DNA from 2 places in the Pseudomonas sp. NPDC089554 genome. Region 1 is predicted to be linked to the other one. Evidence: riboswitches for the same ligand, from Rfam matches in the RefSeq annotation. Region 1 holds a riboswitch; the other holds the start of a gene.

The links. Region 1 has a riboswitch for manganese ahead of ACQKPE_RS03995 (TMEM165/GDT1 family protein). Riboswitches for the same ligand answer to the same signal wherever they lie in the genome.
Region 2: another riboswitch for manganese. It lies ahead of mntP (manganese efflux pump MntP); the one in region 1 lies ahead of ACQKPE_RS03995 (TMEM165/GDT1 family protein).

The regions. Positions count from the first base shown of each region.
Region 1 is NZ_JBNNVR010000007.1:52,742-58,534, reverse strand. Features, by position in the region: gene ACQKPE_RS04005 (2-hydroxyacid dehydrogenase) at 1-943, shown strand, start outside; gene ACQKPE_RS04000 (methyltransferase) at 995-1,993, shown strand; yybP-ykoY riboswitch at 2,035-2,156, shown strand; gene ACQKPE_RS03995 (TMEM165/GDT1 family protein) at 2,244-2,831, shown strand; gene ACQKPE_RS03990 (M48 family metallopeptidase) at 2,869-3,684, opposite strand; partial or broken gene ACQKPE_RS03985 (HAMP domain-containing protein) at 3,774-5,084, shown strand; gene ACQKPE_RS03980 (methyl-accepting chemotaxis protein) at 5,100-5,793, shown strand, end outside.
Region 2 is NZ_JBNNVR010000133.1:301-6,093, forward strand. Features, by position in the region: gene cueR (Cu(I)-responsive transcriptional regulator) at 1-387, shown strand, start outside; gene ACQKPE_RS24660 (hypothetical protein) at 422-1,321, opposite strand; gene mntP (manganese efflux pump MntP) at 1,325-1,894, opposite strand; yybP-ykoY riboswitch at 1,899-2,066, opposite strand; partial or broken gene ACQKPE_RS24670 (HAMP domain-containing protein) at 2,409-3,341, shown strand; gene ACQKPE_RS24675 (methyl-accepting chemotaxis protein) at 3,471-4,199, shown strand; gene ACQKPE_RS24680 (AraC family transcriptional regulator) at 4,234-5,022, opposite strand; gene ACQKPE_RS24685 (acetyl-CoA C-acetyltransferase) at 5,077-5,793, opposite strand, start outside.

The sequences.
Region 1 (5,793 bases):
CTTCCTCGACCATCACTCCCTTGACCTTGGCGACCTTGACCTGTCGCCGTTGGTCCAGCAGTTCGACAGTTTCCAGCCCTACGCCACCACCGCACCTGAGCAAGTGGCCGAACGCCTGCGCGGCGCCACGGCGGTCATCAGCAATAAAGTGATGCTCGACGCCAAGGCCCTGGCCGCCAACCCGCAGTTGAAACTGATCCTGGTGTCGGCCACCGGCACCAACAATGTCGACCTGGCCGCTGCCCGCGCCCAAGGCATCACCGTATGCAACTGCCAGGGATATGGCACGCCCTCGGTGGCCCAGCACACCCTGGCGCTGCTGCTGGCGCTGGCTACCCGGTTGTGCGACTACCAGCAAGCGGTCAAGGAAGGGAAATGGGCCAAGGCCAGCCAGTTCTGCCTGCTGGACTTCCCGATCGTCGAACTCGAGGGCAAGACCCTCGGCCTGCTCGGTCACGGCGAACTGGGCGGCGCAGTGGCGCGGCTGGCCGAAGCCTTCGGCATGCGCGTGCTCAGCGGGCAGATTCCCGGCCGCCCGCCACGTGCCGATCGCCTGCCGCTGGACGAACTGCTGCCGCAGGTCGATGCGCTGACCCTGCACTGCCCGCTCAACGACCAGACCCGCCACATGATCGGTGCTCGCGAACTGGCCTTGCTCAAGCCCAGTGCGCTGGTGGTCAACACCGCACGCGGCGGCCTGATCGACGAACAGGCCCTGGCCGACGCCCTGCGCAGCGGCCACCTGGGCGGGGCGGCCACCGACGTGCTGAGCGTCGAGCCGCCGGTCAATGGCAACCCGCTGCTGGCGCCCGACATCCCGCGCCTGATCATCACCCCGCACAGCGCGTGGGGCGCGGTGGAGTCGCGCCAGCGCATCGTTGGCCAACTGGCCGAGAACGCCCAGGCATTCCTGGCTGGCCAGCCGGTACGCGTGGTCAGCTGAGGCGATGGCGGCTCTGGTACACTGCGCCACTTTTTTCAGGAGAGGTCGCCCATGGACCCGCGCAGTGAAGTGTTGCTCCGCCAGGCCGAGCTGTTCCAAGGCCCGCTGCTGCTCGCCGGGCTGCCAGCCGACGACCTGCTCGGCCGTCTGCCACAGGCCCACGGCTGGACCTGGCACGCCGGTGACCAAGCCCGCCTTGGCGAGCGTTTCAGTGGCCGCAGCCACTATGGCGTCGAAGCGCCCGCGGTCGACTTCGAGGCCGCCGTGCTGTTCCTGCCCAAGTCCCGCGAACTGGCCGCCTACCTGCTCAATGCCCTGGCCTCGCGCCTGGAGGGCCGCCCGCTGTACCTGGTAGGCGAGAAGCGCGGCGGCATCGAGGGTGCAGCCAAGCAATTGCAGGCCTTCGGCAAGCCACGCAAGCTGGACAGCGCCCGCCACTGCCAGCTGTGGCAGGTAAGCATTGACCAGGCGCCGCAGGCCAAGCCGCTGGAAAGCCTGGCCGAACGCTTCGAGCTGGAACTGGCGGACGGCCCGCTGCAGGTCGTCAGCTTGCCGGGGGTGTTCAGCCATGGCCGACTCGACCGCGGCAGCGCACTACTGCTCAAACACCTCGATGGCTTGCCCAGTGGCCATGTGCTGGACTTCGGCTGCGGCGCTGGCGTGCTGGGTGCGACGGTCAAGCGACGTTATCCACAGAGCCGCGTGACCTTGCTCGACGTCGATGCCTTCGCCGTTGCCAGCAGCCGACTGACGCTGGCGGCCAATGACTTGGAAGGGGACGTCATCAGCGGTGACGGTATCGATGCCGCCCCCGAGGGCCTGGCCCTGATCCTGAGCAATCCGCCGTTCCATACCGGCGTACATACCGACTATCAAGCGTCGGAAAACTTGCTGCAAAAATCGGGAAAACACCTGGTAAAAGGCGGAGAAATACGCCTTGTTGCAAATAGCTTCCTACGCTATCAACCCCTGCTGGAGAGCGCGCTTGGCAACTGCCAGACCCTGGCCGAAGCCGACGGTTTCCGGATCTACAAGGCAACACGGGGTTAAAAAATTAGGGCTTGCCGAAAGCCATTTCGCTAGGCAGAATCCGCTCCGTCCTAGGGGAGTAGTCTCCCGCGAGCGCCCTGCTCGCCCGGTACGCGTCAACACACTTGGCCCACAGGCCATGGCGCGTGCGACCTTACGGCCCACACAGATGGGCCCGGGGTTTGACAAGACCTATGACACGCACACCTTACCCGGGGCGGGAAGGCTGTACGTGTCATAGCCGTGTCGACCCGCCCCCGTAGGAAACCTGATGCTGGAATCGCTACTCGTCCCCACCGCCATCGTTGCGCTCGCCGAAATCGGCGACAAGACGCAACTGCTCGCGCTCATTCTCGCCGCCCGTTTCCGCAAGCCCTGGCCAATCATTGCCGGTATCGTCGCGGCCACCTTGGCCAACCACGCCGCAGCCGGTGCAGTGGGCGCCTGGGTCAGCGGTTTCTTCAGCGCGGTCACACTGCACTGGATCCTCGCCGCGAGCTTCGCCGCCACCGCCCTATGGACGCTGATACCGGACAAGATGGATGACGACGAAACCAGCAATGCGCGGCGCTTCGGGCCGTTCCTGACGACACTGATCGCGTTCTTCCTGGCGGAAATCGGTGACAAGACCCAGGTGGCCACGGTGATGCTGGCCGCCCAGTACCCTCACCTGATCATGGTCATCATTGGCACCACCGTGGGCATGCTGATCGCCAACGTACCCGTGGTGCTCGCCGGTAACTTCGCCGCAGAGAAACTGCCGCTGACGCTGATTCGCCGACTGGCCGCCACCGCGTTCTTCGTGCTGGCCGCCGTGGCGGTGTACACGGCCATGCAGGCCAGTGGCTGGATAGGCTGAACGTGAGGGCTGCCCTGCAGCCCCCACGCAACGAACGTTACTTCTTCGCCGCCTGGTACAGCGGCATCACTTTCGGAATAGCCGCCTGCAGCGAAGCGATACGGGTATTGGAGGCCGGGTGAGTGCTCATGAACTCGGGCGGCGCACCCTCGGAAGCCTTGCTCATCTTGTTCCACAGGGTGATCGCGGCATTCGGGTCGTAGCCGGCGCGGGCCGACAGCTCCAGGCCGATCAGGTCCGCCTCGTTCTCGTTGGAACGGCTATTGGGCAAGGTCATGGAATAGTTCACCACGGTGTCGGCCAGCGCCATGCTGTCCTGACCCAGGCCGAACAACGCACCGGCGCCCTGGCGAGCCATCTCGATGCCATAGGCCTTGGACATCGCTTCACGGCCATGCTCACGCAGGGCGTGGGCGATCTCGTGGCCCATCACCGCCGCAATCTCGGCATCGGTGAGCTGCAGCTTATCGATCAGCCCGGTATAGAAGATGATCTTGCCGCCAGGGCCGCAGTTGGCGTTGAGCTCGTCGCTCTTGATCACGTTGACTTCCCACTGCCACTGCGCCGCGTCCGGGCGGAATTGCGGCGCCTGGGCGATCAGCCGGTCGGCAATGAGCTGCACGCGTTTGGCGGTGGCGCTGGACTTGTCCAGCACACCTTTGCCCGAGGCTTCGCTGAGGGTCTGCTGGTACGACTGCGCGTACATCTGGTTGACCTCAGCGGTCGACAGCGCACTGAACATGTACTGCTTGCGTTCAACGCCCACTGCCCCACCGCTGGTGGTATTCACCGCCTGGCAGCCGCCCAACAGAAGGCCGGCGCCCAGCATGCCGAGTACAAATGATCTACGCATGGAAACACTCCCTTTCTACATGCGCCGTATCCTAGGGCCTGCGGTTCGTAGTCGCCATAGCCGCAGGGAAGATTTCTTCGCACCGCCTCATGCTTTGGTATTACCTCGCCGATAACAGGAAAAACCGTTCGCCACAGTGCGGGGCTCCTGCAATGAAGTTCAAGTCGATCCAGTTTTCCGTCGCGGCCCTGGCCGGCGCCATCGTCCTCAGCATTGTCGCAGCCTTGGTGCTGTATGCGGTGTTCTCCAGCGAGCGCACCCAGGCGCTGGTCCAGCAGCGCACCCAGCAGCAGCTCGAAAGCATGATCCAGCAACGCCTGGAGTCAATGGCCCGCACTCAGGTCAGCGAGATCCAGCGCGGCCTGGAAGCGCCCTTGGTGATCAGCCGCGGCCTGGCCACCGTCAGCGGCCTGATCGGCATGCAGGGCAGCGACGGCAGCCCACTGATGCAGGTGGACCGCACGCACCTGGCCAACCTGCTCAAGCGCACCCTGGAGATCAACCCCAGCGTGCTGGGCGCCTACCTGGGCTGGGAGCCGAACGCACTGGACCGGGCCGACAGCAATAGCGAGCGCTTCCTGCCCTGGTGGTTCCGCAATGCCGACGGCAGCCTGGGCTACGACCGCCTGATCGACGTCAACGACCACACCGTGCTGTCTACCGGCGTGCGGGCCAGTGAGTACTACCTGTGCCCCAAGGAGACGCTCAAGGCCTGCGTGATCGACCCGGCGCCTTACAAAGTGGGCGACAAGATGGTCATGCTCGCCTCGTTCGTCGAGCCGATCCTGGTCAATGGCCAGTTCCAGGGCATCGCTGGCGCCGACCTGTCGGTCAACTTCATCCAGGACCTGCTCAACGCCGCCGACCGCCAGCTCTATAACGGTGCTGGCGAACTGGCGCTGGTTTCGACCAATGGTCGGCTGGTGGCCTACACCCGTGATGCCACGAAATTCGGCGAGAAGGCCAGCGACGTGCTGGACGCCTCCGAGGCCGCGACCCTGGCCAGCCTCAAGGGTGAGGAGCTGACCTACAAGGTCGACAGCGCCAAAGACCGCATCGAGCTGTTCCTGCCGTTCAAGGTCGCTAATACCGACGCCCGCTGGGCGCTGCTGCTGGAAATGCCGCTGAGCGTGGTCATGGCCGACGCCAAGCAATTGCAGCGCGAGCTGGCCGACCAGCGCAACACCGACATCACCGGCATGACCCTGGTAGGCCTGGCCATTGCTGCCCTGGGCCTGCTGGTGATCTGGCTGCTGGCCCATGGTATCGCCCGTCCGCTGCGCCAGATGGTGGCGATGCTCGATGACATCGCCCAGGGCGAAGGCGACCTTACTCGCCGTCTGCAAAGCGACCGCGCCGACGAGCTGGGCGCCATCGCCAAGGGCTTCAATACCTTCCTGACCAAATTGCAGACCATGATCAGCCAGGTCGTGACCTCGGTGCAGAAGGTCAGCGACTCGTCCGAGCACACCGCCGATATCGCCATCCGTACCAACCAGGGCGTGCACAAGCAAATGGTCGAGATCGATCAGGTAGCCACCGCCGTGCAGGAAATGACCGCCACCGCCCAGGACGTCGCGCGCAACGCCACCCATGCGGCACACGCGGCCAGCAACGCCGACCAGGCCGCCAACCAGGGCTTGCAGATCGTGCGCGACACCTCACGCTCGATCAGCGTGCTGGCCGGTGAAATTGGCCGAGCGGTGACGGTTGTGCAGGACCTGGCGCGCGACAGCGAGAACATCAATGCGATTCTCGTGGCGATCCGCGCCATCGCCGAGCAGACCAACCTGCTGGCGCTCAACGCCGCCATCGAGGCGGCCCGCGCCGGCGAGCAGGGGCGCGGCTTCGCGGTGGTCGCCGATGAGGTGCGCAACCTGGCCCAGAAGACCCAGCAGGCCACGGAAGAAATCCAGCAGATGATCCAGCAGCTTCAGCAAGGCACCCGCGACGTGGTCAAGGTGATGGAAGACAGCCAGGGCAAGACCGACGACAGCGTGCAGCAGGCCACCCGTGCGGCCGAAGCGCTGGAAAGCATCACCCAGGCGGTGTCGGTGATCAACGACATGAACACGCAGATCGCCAGCGCCGCCGAGCAGCAGAGCGCGG
Region 2 (5,793 bases), on a different contig from region 1:
GCCCGGCGCAGTGGGCTCAGCGCCAAGATGATCCGCTACTACGAGTCCATCGGCCTGCTCAAACCCGCAACCCGCAGCGACAGCGGCTATCGCTTGTACAGCACGCAAGACCTGCACAGCCTGGCGTTCATCAAGCGCTCCCGCGACCTGGGGTTTTCCCTGGACGAGGTGGCCCGGCTGCTCACCTTGTGGCAGGACCGTGGCCGCGCCAGCGCCGATGTGAAGGCGCTGGCCATGCAGCATATCGATGAGCTGAACAAGCGCATCGAGGAACTGGTAAGCCTGCGCGACACCTTGGGCGACCTGGTCGCCCACTGCCAGGGCGACGACCGCCCGGATTGCCCGATCCTCAAGGACCTGGCCAACGGCGGCGAGTGCTGCCACTGAAACCTAAGCACCCGCTGAGCCATTGGCCTGGCACTTATCTAGGCGTGGAGTCGGACGGAGTCAGCTCAAGCACTCGGTCCCTCCCCCCTTCTGCCACCAGATAGCTGCCATTGCCCGTTGCGATCACGGCCTGCGGCGCCTTGAGAAACGAGAGAATCGTTTGCTGCTTGCCCTGGGGTGTGATCAGCAATAGACGCGCCCTGTGCGTGGAGTCTTCATTGATCCACAAACCCCGCTCATCACAACGCAGGAAGGTCGGCTGATTGAGCCCACCAATCAGCACGGGATCGCTACGATCCTGCGCCAGGACACGCACGACCCCTTGCGCCTTCTTGGTGTAGAGCATCCGGCCGTCGGGGCAGCGGGTAATCGACTCCGCCTCATCCAGGTTATCGCGCACCACCGTGACGGACTGGCTCTGCCAGTTGTAGCGCAACAGCCGGCCGATGTGCTTCCTGTCCTCGATGGCGTACAAATTCTCGCCGTCGTCCCATAGCCCCTGCACACCGGAACCCTCGAACAGTGGCGTGACGACACCGTCGTCCAGGAACATCACGGGTTTGTCGGCGACCTCCTGGCTGAACACCCAACCGCCCCGCGCAGCGATCAAACCATCGGGTTTGCTCAGGCCTCCCAGCACCTCGTGGCGCTCCCCCGGCCCGTCTATGCGCACGATACTGCCTCGGCCTTCGCGCAACTCCTGGCTGACCAGGATCGCGCCGTCGCTCAGCATCGCCAGCGATGCGGCTTTAGGTACTTGCTCATGCAGTACGCGGTAGCTCCAACCATTGGCCGCTTGAACCGGGTAGAACGATTGCCAGGAAAAGAACCCTGCGGCGGCAAGCACGAGGCCGGCAATGGAGAAAGCAACCCGCTTCAGCACCCGACGCAGAGGCACAGCGCCCCTGCCGATGTCACTCAATGACTTGTCCATGGCTTAGGAAACCGCCGTCAGGTGCTCGTACAGGATGGTCGCGCCAATCAGCATCAACACCACCCCACCGAGTATCTCGGCACGTTTGCCGACGATCACCCCCAATACGCGGCCAAGCATGACGCCAATCGTTACCATGACCGTGGTGGCGATACCGATCGCAGCGGCGGCCACCAGTATGTTCACGTCGATGAACGCAAGGCCGATCCCGACTGCCAGGGCGTCGATACTGGTGGCCACAGCGGTAACGGCCAGGATGAAGAACGAATGCGAATCCGGTTTGGCCTCTTCCTCGCCCTCCTGCTTCACGCCGTTGTAGATCATGTGCAGGCCCAGCACCAGCAGCAAGGTAAAGGCGATCCAATGGTCCCAGCTTTCCACGAACTGGCTGGCGACCCGACCCATGCCCCATCCCACGATGGGCGTGATGGCTTCGATAACGCCGAAGATAAGGCCGGTGCGAAGCGCCTCGCTGAAACGGGGTTTATTCAACGATGAGCCTTTGCCAATTGCAGCAGCGAAGGCATCGGTAGACATGGCCAAGGCCAAGAAGATGAGAGAAATCGGACTCACGGTTATCTTCCGGTCGGGCTATGAGACAGCGACGCATCCACGCGCCCGACCTGAGGCATGGATAGGTCGCTGGTCTCGCCAACCAGAGGTGTTCGCGCCACGGCATGTTGCCGAGAATGTTGACGCGAACGCTCTAGATCAGAGATCTAAAGCAGGCTACTCCCCAACGTGGGTGCGAAGATAAACACCCTTATGTAAAAAAATCGTGATGGCGTTGGAAAAAACCTTCGGCCACCACTGAAACGTCGCACGCAACATTTCATCCGATAGACACACTGTTCATTCAATAAACCTTCCCGGCTGCCGATGGCTTGGTATACCAACCTGCCAAACGCACAAGAACAATCCGGGAGCGTGGATGAACATCAAGCAAAAACTGACTTGGGCCTTCGCCGTGATCGCCGGCCTGCCCATCATCCTCGTGGCCACGCTGGTGGTCCTCAACCTGCGCAGCGAAGCGCGCGAGGGCTTCCTGGACGGCAGCAGCCGGGAAATCCGCCAGGTGGGCAATGCGATGAACCTGTTCTTCCAGGGTATCTCGCAGAACGTCGACTACCTTGCCAGCCAACCTTTGGTGGCGGCCACCGGCGGTGACGTTAAGAAGCACCTCTCGGCCAATGCCGAGCAGATCCAGCCCGGCCCCCAGGACAAGGCACTCGGCGAGCTGTTCACGCGCCTGGCCCAGAGCCACCCGGACTACGCCTACGTGTCCTACGGCGTAAGTGACGGCGGCTATGCCTTCTGGCCCGGCGACCCGAAGATGGCCAACTACGACCCCCGCACCCGCCCCTGGTACCAGCTGGCCATGGCCAACCCTGGCAAAACCCTGCGCACCGCGCCCTACTACTGGGCCGGCGACGACGCGGTGCTGGTCAGCACCGTGCGCGCGGTGGCCAACCAGCTCGGCAACCCCGGCGGCGTGGTCAACATCGACGTTTCCCTCAAGGGCCTCACCGAAATCGTCAAGCAGATCAAGATCGGCGAAAGCGGCTACCTGATCCTGATGGAAAACAACGGCAACGTGATGGTCGACCCGCGTGATGCCAGCCACAACTTCAAGCAGCTGGAGAGCTTCGGCGGTGGCTACGCCGAGCTTGCCAAGGCCGGCAAGGGCCTGGCCGAAGTGGAACTCAACGGCGAGCGCTACATGGCCAACCTGTACCCGGACGAACGCCTGGGCTGGACCTTCATCGGCCTGATCCGCCAGGACGAAGTGATGCAGAACACCACCCGCCTGACCTGGCTGATCGGCACCATCGCCTTGGTGCTCGCAGCGATGTTCGCCGGGGTCGGCGCCGCCTTCGCCAAGCTGATCGTGCGCCCGATCAACAGCGTCACCAGCGGCCTGGAGGATATCGCCCAGGGCGAGGGCGACCTGACACGCAACCTGCAAGTGCGTGGCCGCGACGAAACCGCTCAACTGGCCAACTGGTTCAACCAGTTCCTCGGCGCCATTCGCAGCCTGATCCAGCACATCGGCGGTGCCGCCGGGCAGATCCTCAGCACCTCGGCCAGCTCCACCCGGGTTTCCGGCGACATGGCCGAAGCGGCCGGGCGCCAGCGCGAGGCAGTGGACATGGTCTCTACCGCCTTCCATGAAATGGTCGCCACCGCCAACGAAGTGGCCCGTTCCTGCAGCCAGGCCGCGCAGTCGGCCGACAGTGGCCAACAACAGGCCCGCGACGGCCAGCGGCAGATCGATGCGGCGGTGCAGAGCGTCGACCGCCTGAGCCAGGAGATCGAGCAGTCGGCCCTGTCGATCCAGCAACTGGAGCGCGACAGCACGGCCATCCAGTCGATTCTCGGCACCATCCGCTCGATCGCCGAGCAGACCAACCTTCTGGCGCTCAACGCCGCCATCGAAGCAGCCCGCGCGGGTGAGCAAGGCCGTGGTTTCGCCGTGGTGGCCGACGAGGTAAGGGCCTTGGCCAAGCGCACCGCCGACTCCACCGCAGAAATCGATGGCCTGCTGGGCAACCTGGCCAGCCGTACCTCGCAGGTGGCCGAGCAGATGCACGCCAGTATCGAAGTGTCGCAACAGTCGGTCAGCCGTATCGGCCTGGCGCGTGACAGCTTCGGGCAGATTCGCGAGTCGGTGGATGTGATTCGCGACATGAACACCCAGATCGCCACGGCCGCCGAGGAGCAGCACCAGGTGGCCGAGGACATCAACCGGCATATCAGCCAGATCCATGGCGATGCGCAGTTGGTGGCCGAGCTGGCCCAGGCGGCGCGGCAGGACTCCGAGAGCCTGGCGGGGTTGTCCAATGAGCTGGATGCGTTGGTGCGTAGGTTCCGTACCTGATCCAACGTCGCCCTGTGGGAGCGCCTACATCAACTCAGAATCTAAGCTCCCCCGGCGTCGAACCAAACAACTGCTTGAACGCCGCAATGTACGCCGAGGTGGAATCATAGCCACAGGCCAACGCCGCCTCGGTCACGCTCTGCCCCGCCTCCAGCACCACCAGCGACGACAGCAAGCGCATGCGCTGGCGCCAGTTGCGAAAACTCAAGCCCGTCTCGCGCTGGAACAGGCGCATCAAGGTCTTCTCCGAACACTCCAGCTGCAGCGCCCATTGCTGCAGGGTCTGCGGCTGGTCGGGCGCCGCGATCAACTGGTTGCACAGCCTGAGCAAGCCCGCATGGCGCGGTAGCGGCAAGGAGAACCCCACCTCCGGCAAGGCCCGCAACTGGTCGAGCAACACCGCCACCAACCGCGCCTCGGCGCTGTCGCCTTCCGGGTAGTGCACCGGCAGCAGGCAAAATTGCTTGATCAGCTCGCGGGCCAGCGGCGTCACCTCCAGCACCCGGCAATGGTCTGGCGCCCACTGGCAGGCATCACGCCGCACATAAAGGCTGCGCATTTCCGCCTGCATCGAAGACACCACTTCGTGCCCGGTACCTGCGGGAATCCACACGCCCCACTGCGGCGGGGCGAAGTAGTTGCCTTCACTGGTGAAGACGCCAAGCACGCCGCTGATCGCATAGGAGAACTGCACCCAGTCGTGGCGGTGGCGTGGGGTCCAGGAGCCCGCGCCGAGGCTTTCGGCGCGGGCATAGAGCGGCCTGGGCAGGTGGTCCAGGTCGGGGATGGCGCGGGGTGGGCTGATCGGCTCGTGGCTCGGCATGCGGCGTATGTTCTTGTGCGTGGCCTGGCAAGCCTACCAGCTTTGCAGGCGTACTCAGCGCTCGACGATCGCCGTCACGCCCTGCCCGCCTGCCGCGCAGATCGAAATCAGCCCACGCCCCTTGCCGGCCTTGGCCAGCAGCTTGGCCATGTTCGCCAGAATGCGACCGCCCGTGGCAGCAAACGGGTGACCTGCGGCCAGCGAACTGCCCTTGACGTTGAGCTTGCTGCGGTCAATCGAGCCCAATGCGCCGTCCAGGCCCAGGCGCGTGCGGCAGTAGTCGTCGTCTTCCCAGGCCTTGAGGGTGCATAGCACCTGAGCGGCGAAGGCTTCGTGGATTTCGTAGTAGTCGAAGTCCTGCAGGGTCAGGCCATTGCGCGCCAGCAGGCGCGGCACCGCGTACACCGGCGCCATCAGCAGGCCCTCCTGGCCTTTGACGAAGTCCACCGCTGCCGCTTCGCCATCCACCAGGTAGGCCAGCACCGATAGCCCGCGCTGCTCGGCCCAGGCGTCGCTGCCCAGCAGCACCAGCGAGGCGCCATCGGTGAGGGGGGTGGAGTTGCCAGCGGTCATGGTGCCCTGGGCGCTGCGGTCGAATACCGGCTTGAGCTTGGCCAACTGCTCCGGGGTCAAGTCGGGGCGCAGGTTGTTGTCGCGGGTGAGGCCCAGGTAGGGGGTAAGCAAGTCGTCGTGCCAGCCCTCGATGTAGGAAGCGGCCAGGTGATGGTGGCTGAGCAGCGTCAGCTCGTCCTGGGCAACCCGTTCGATGCC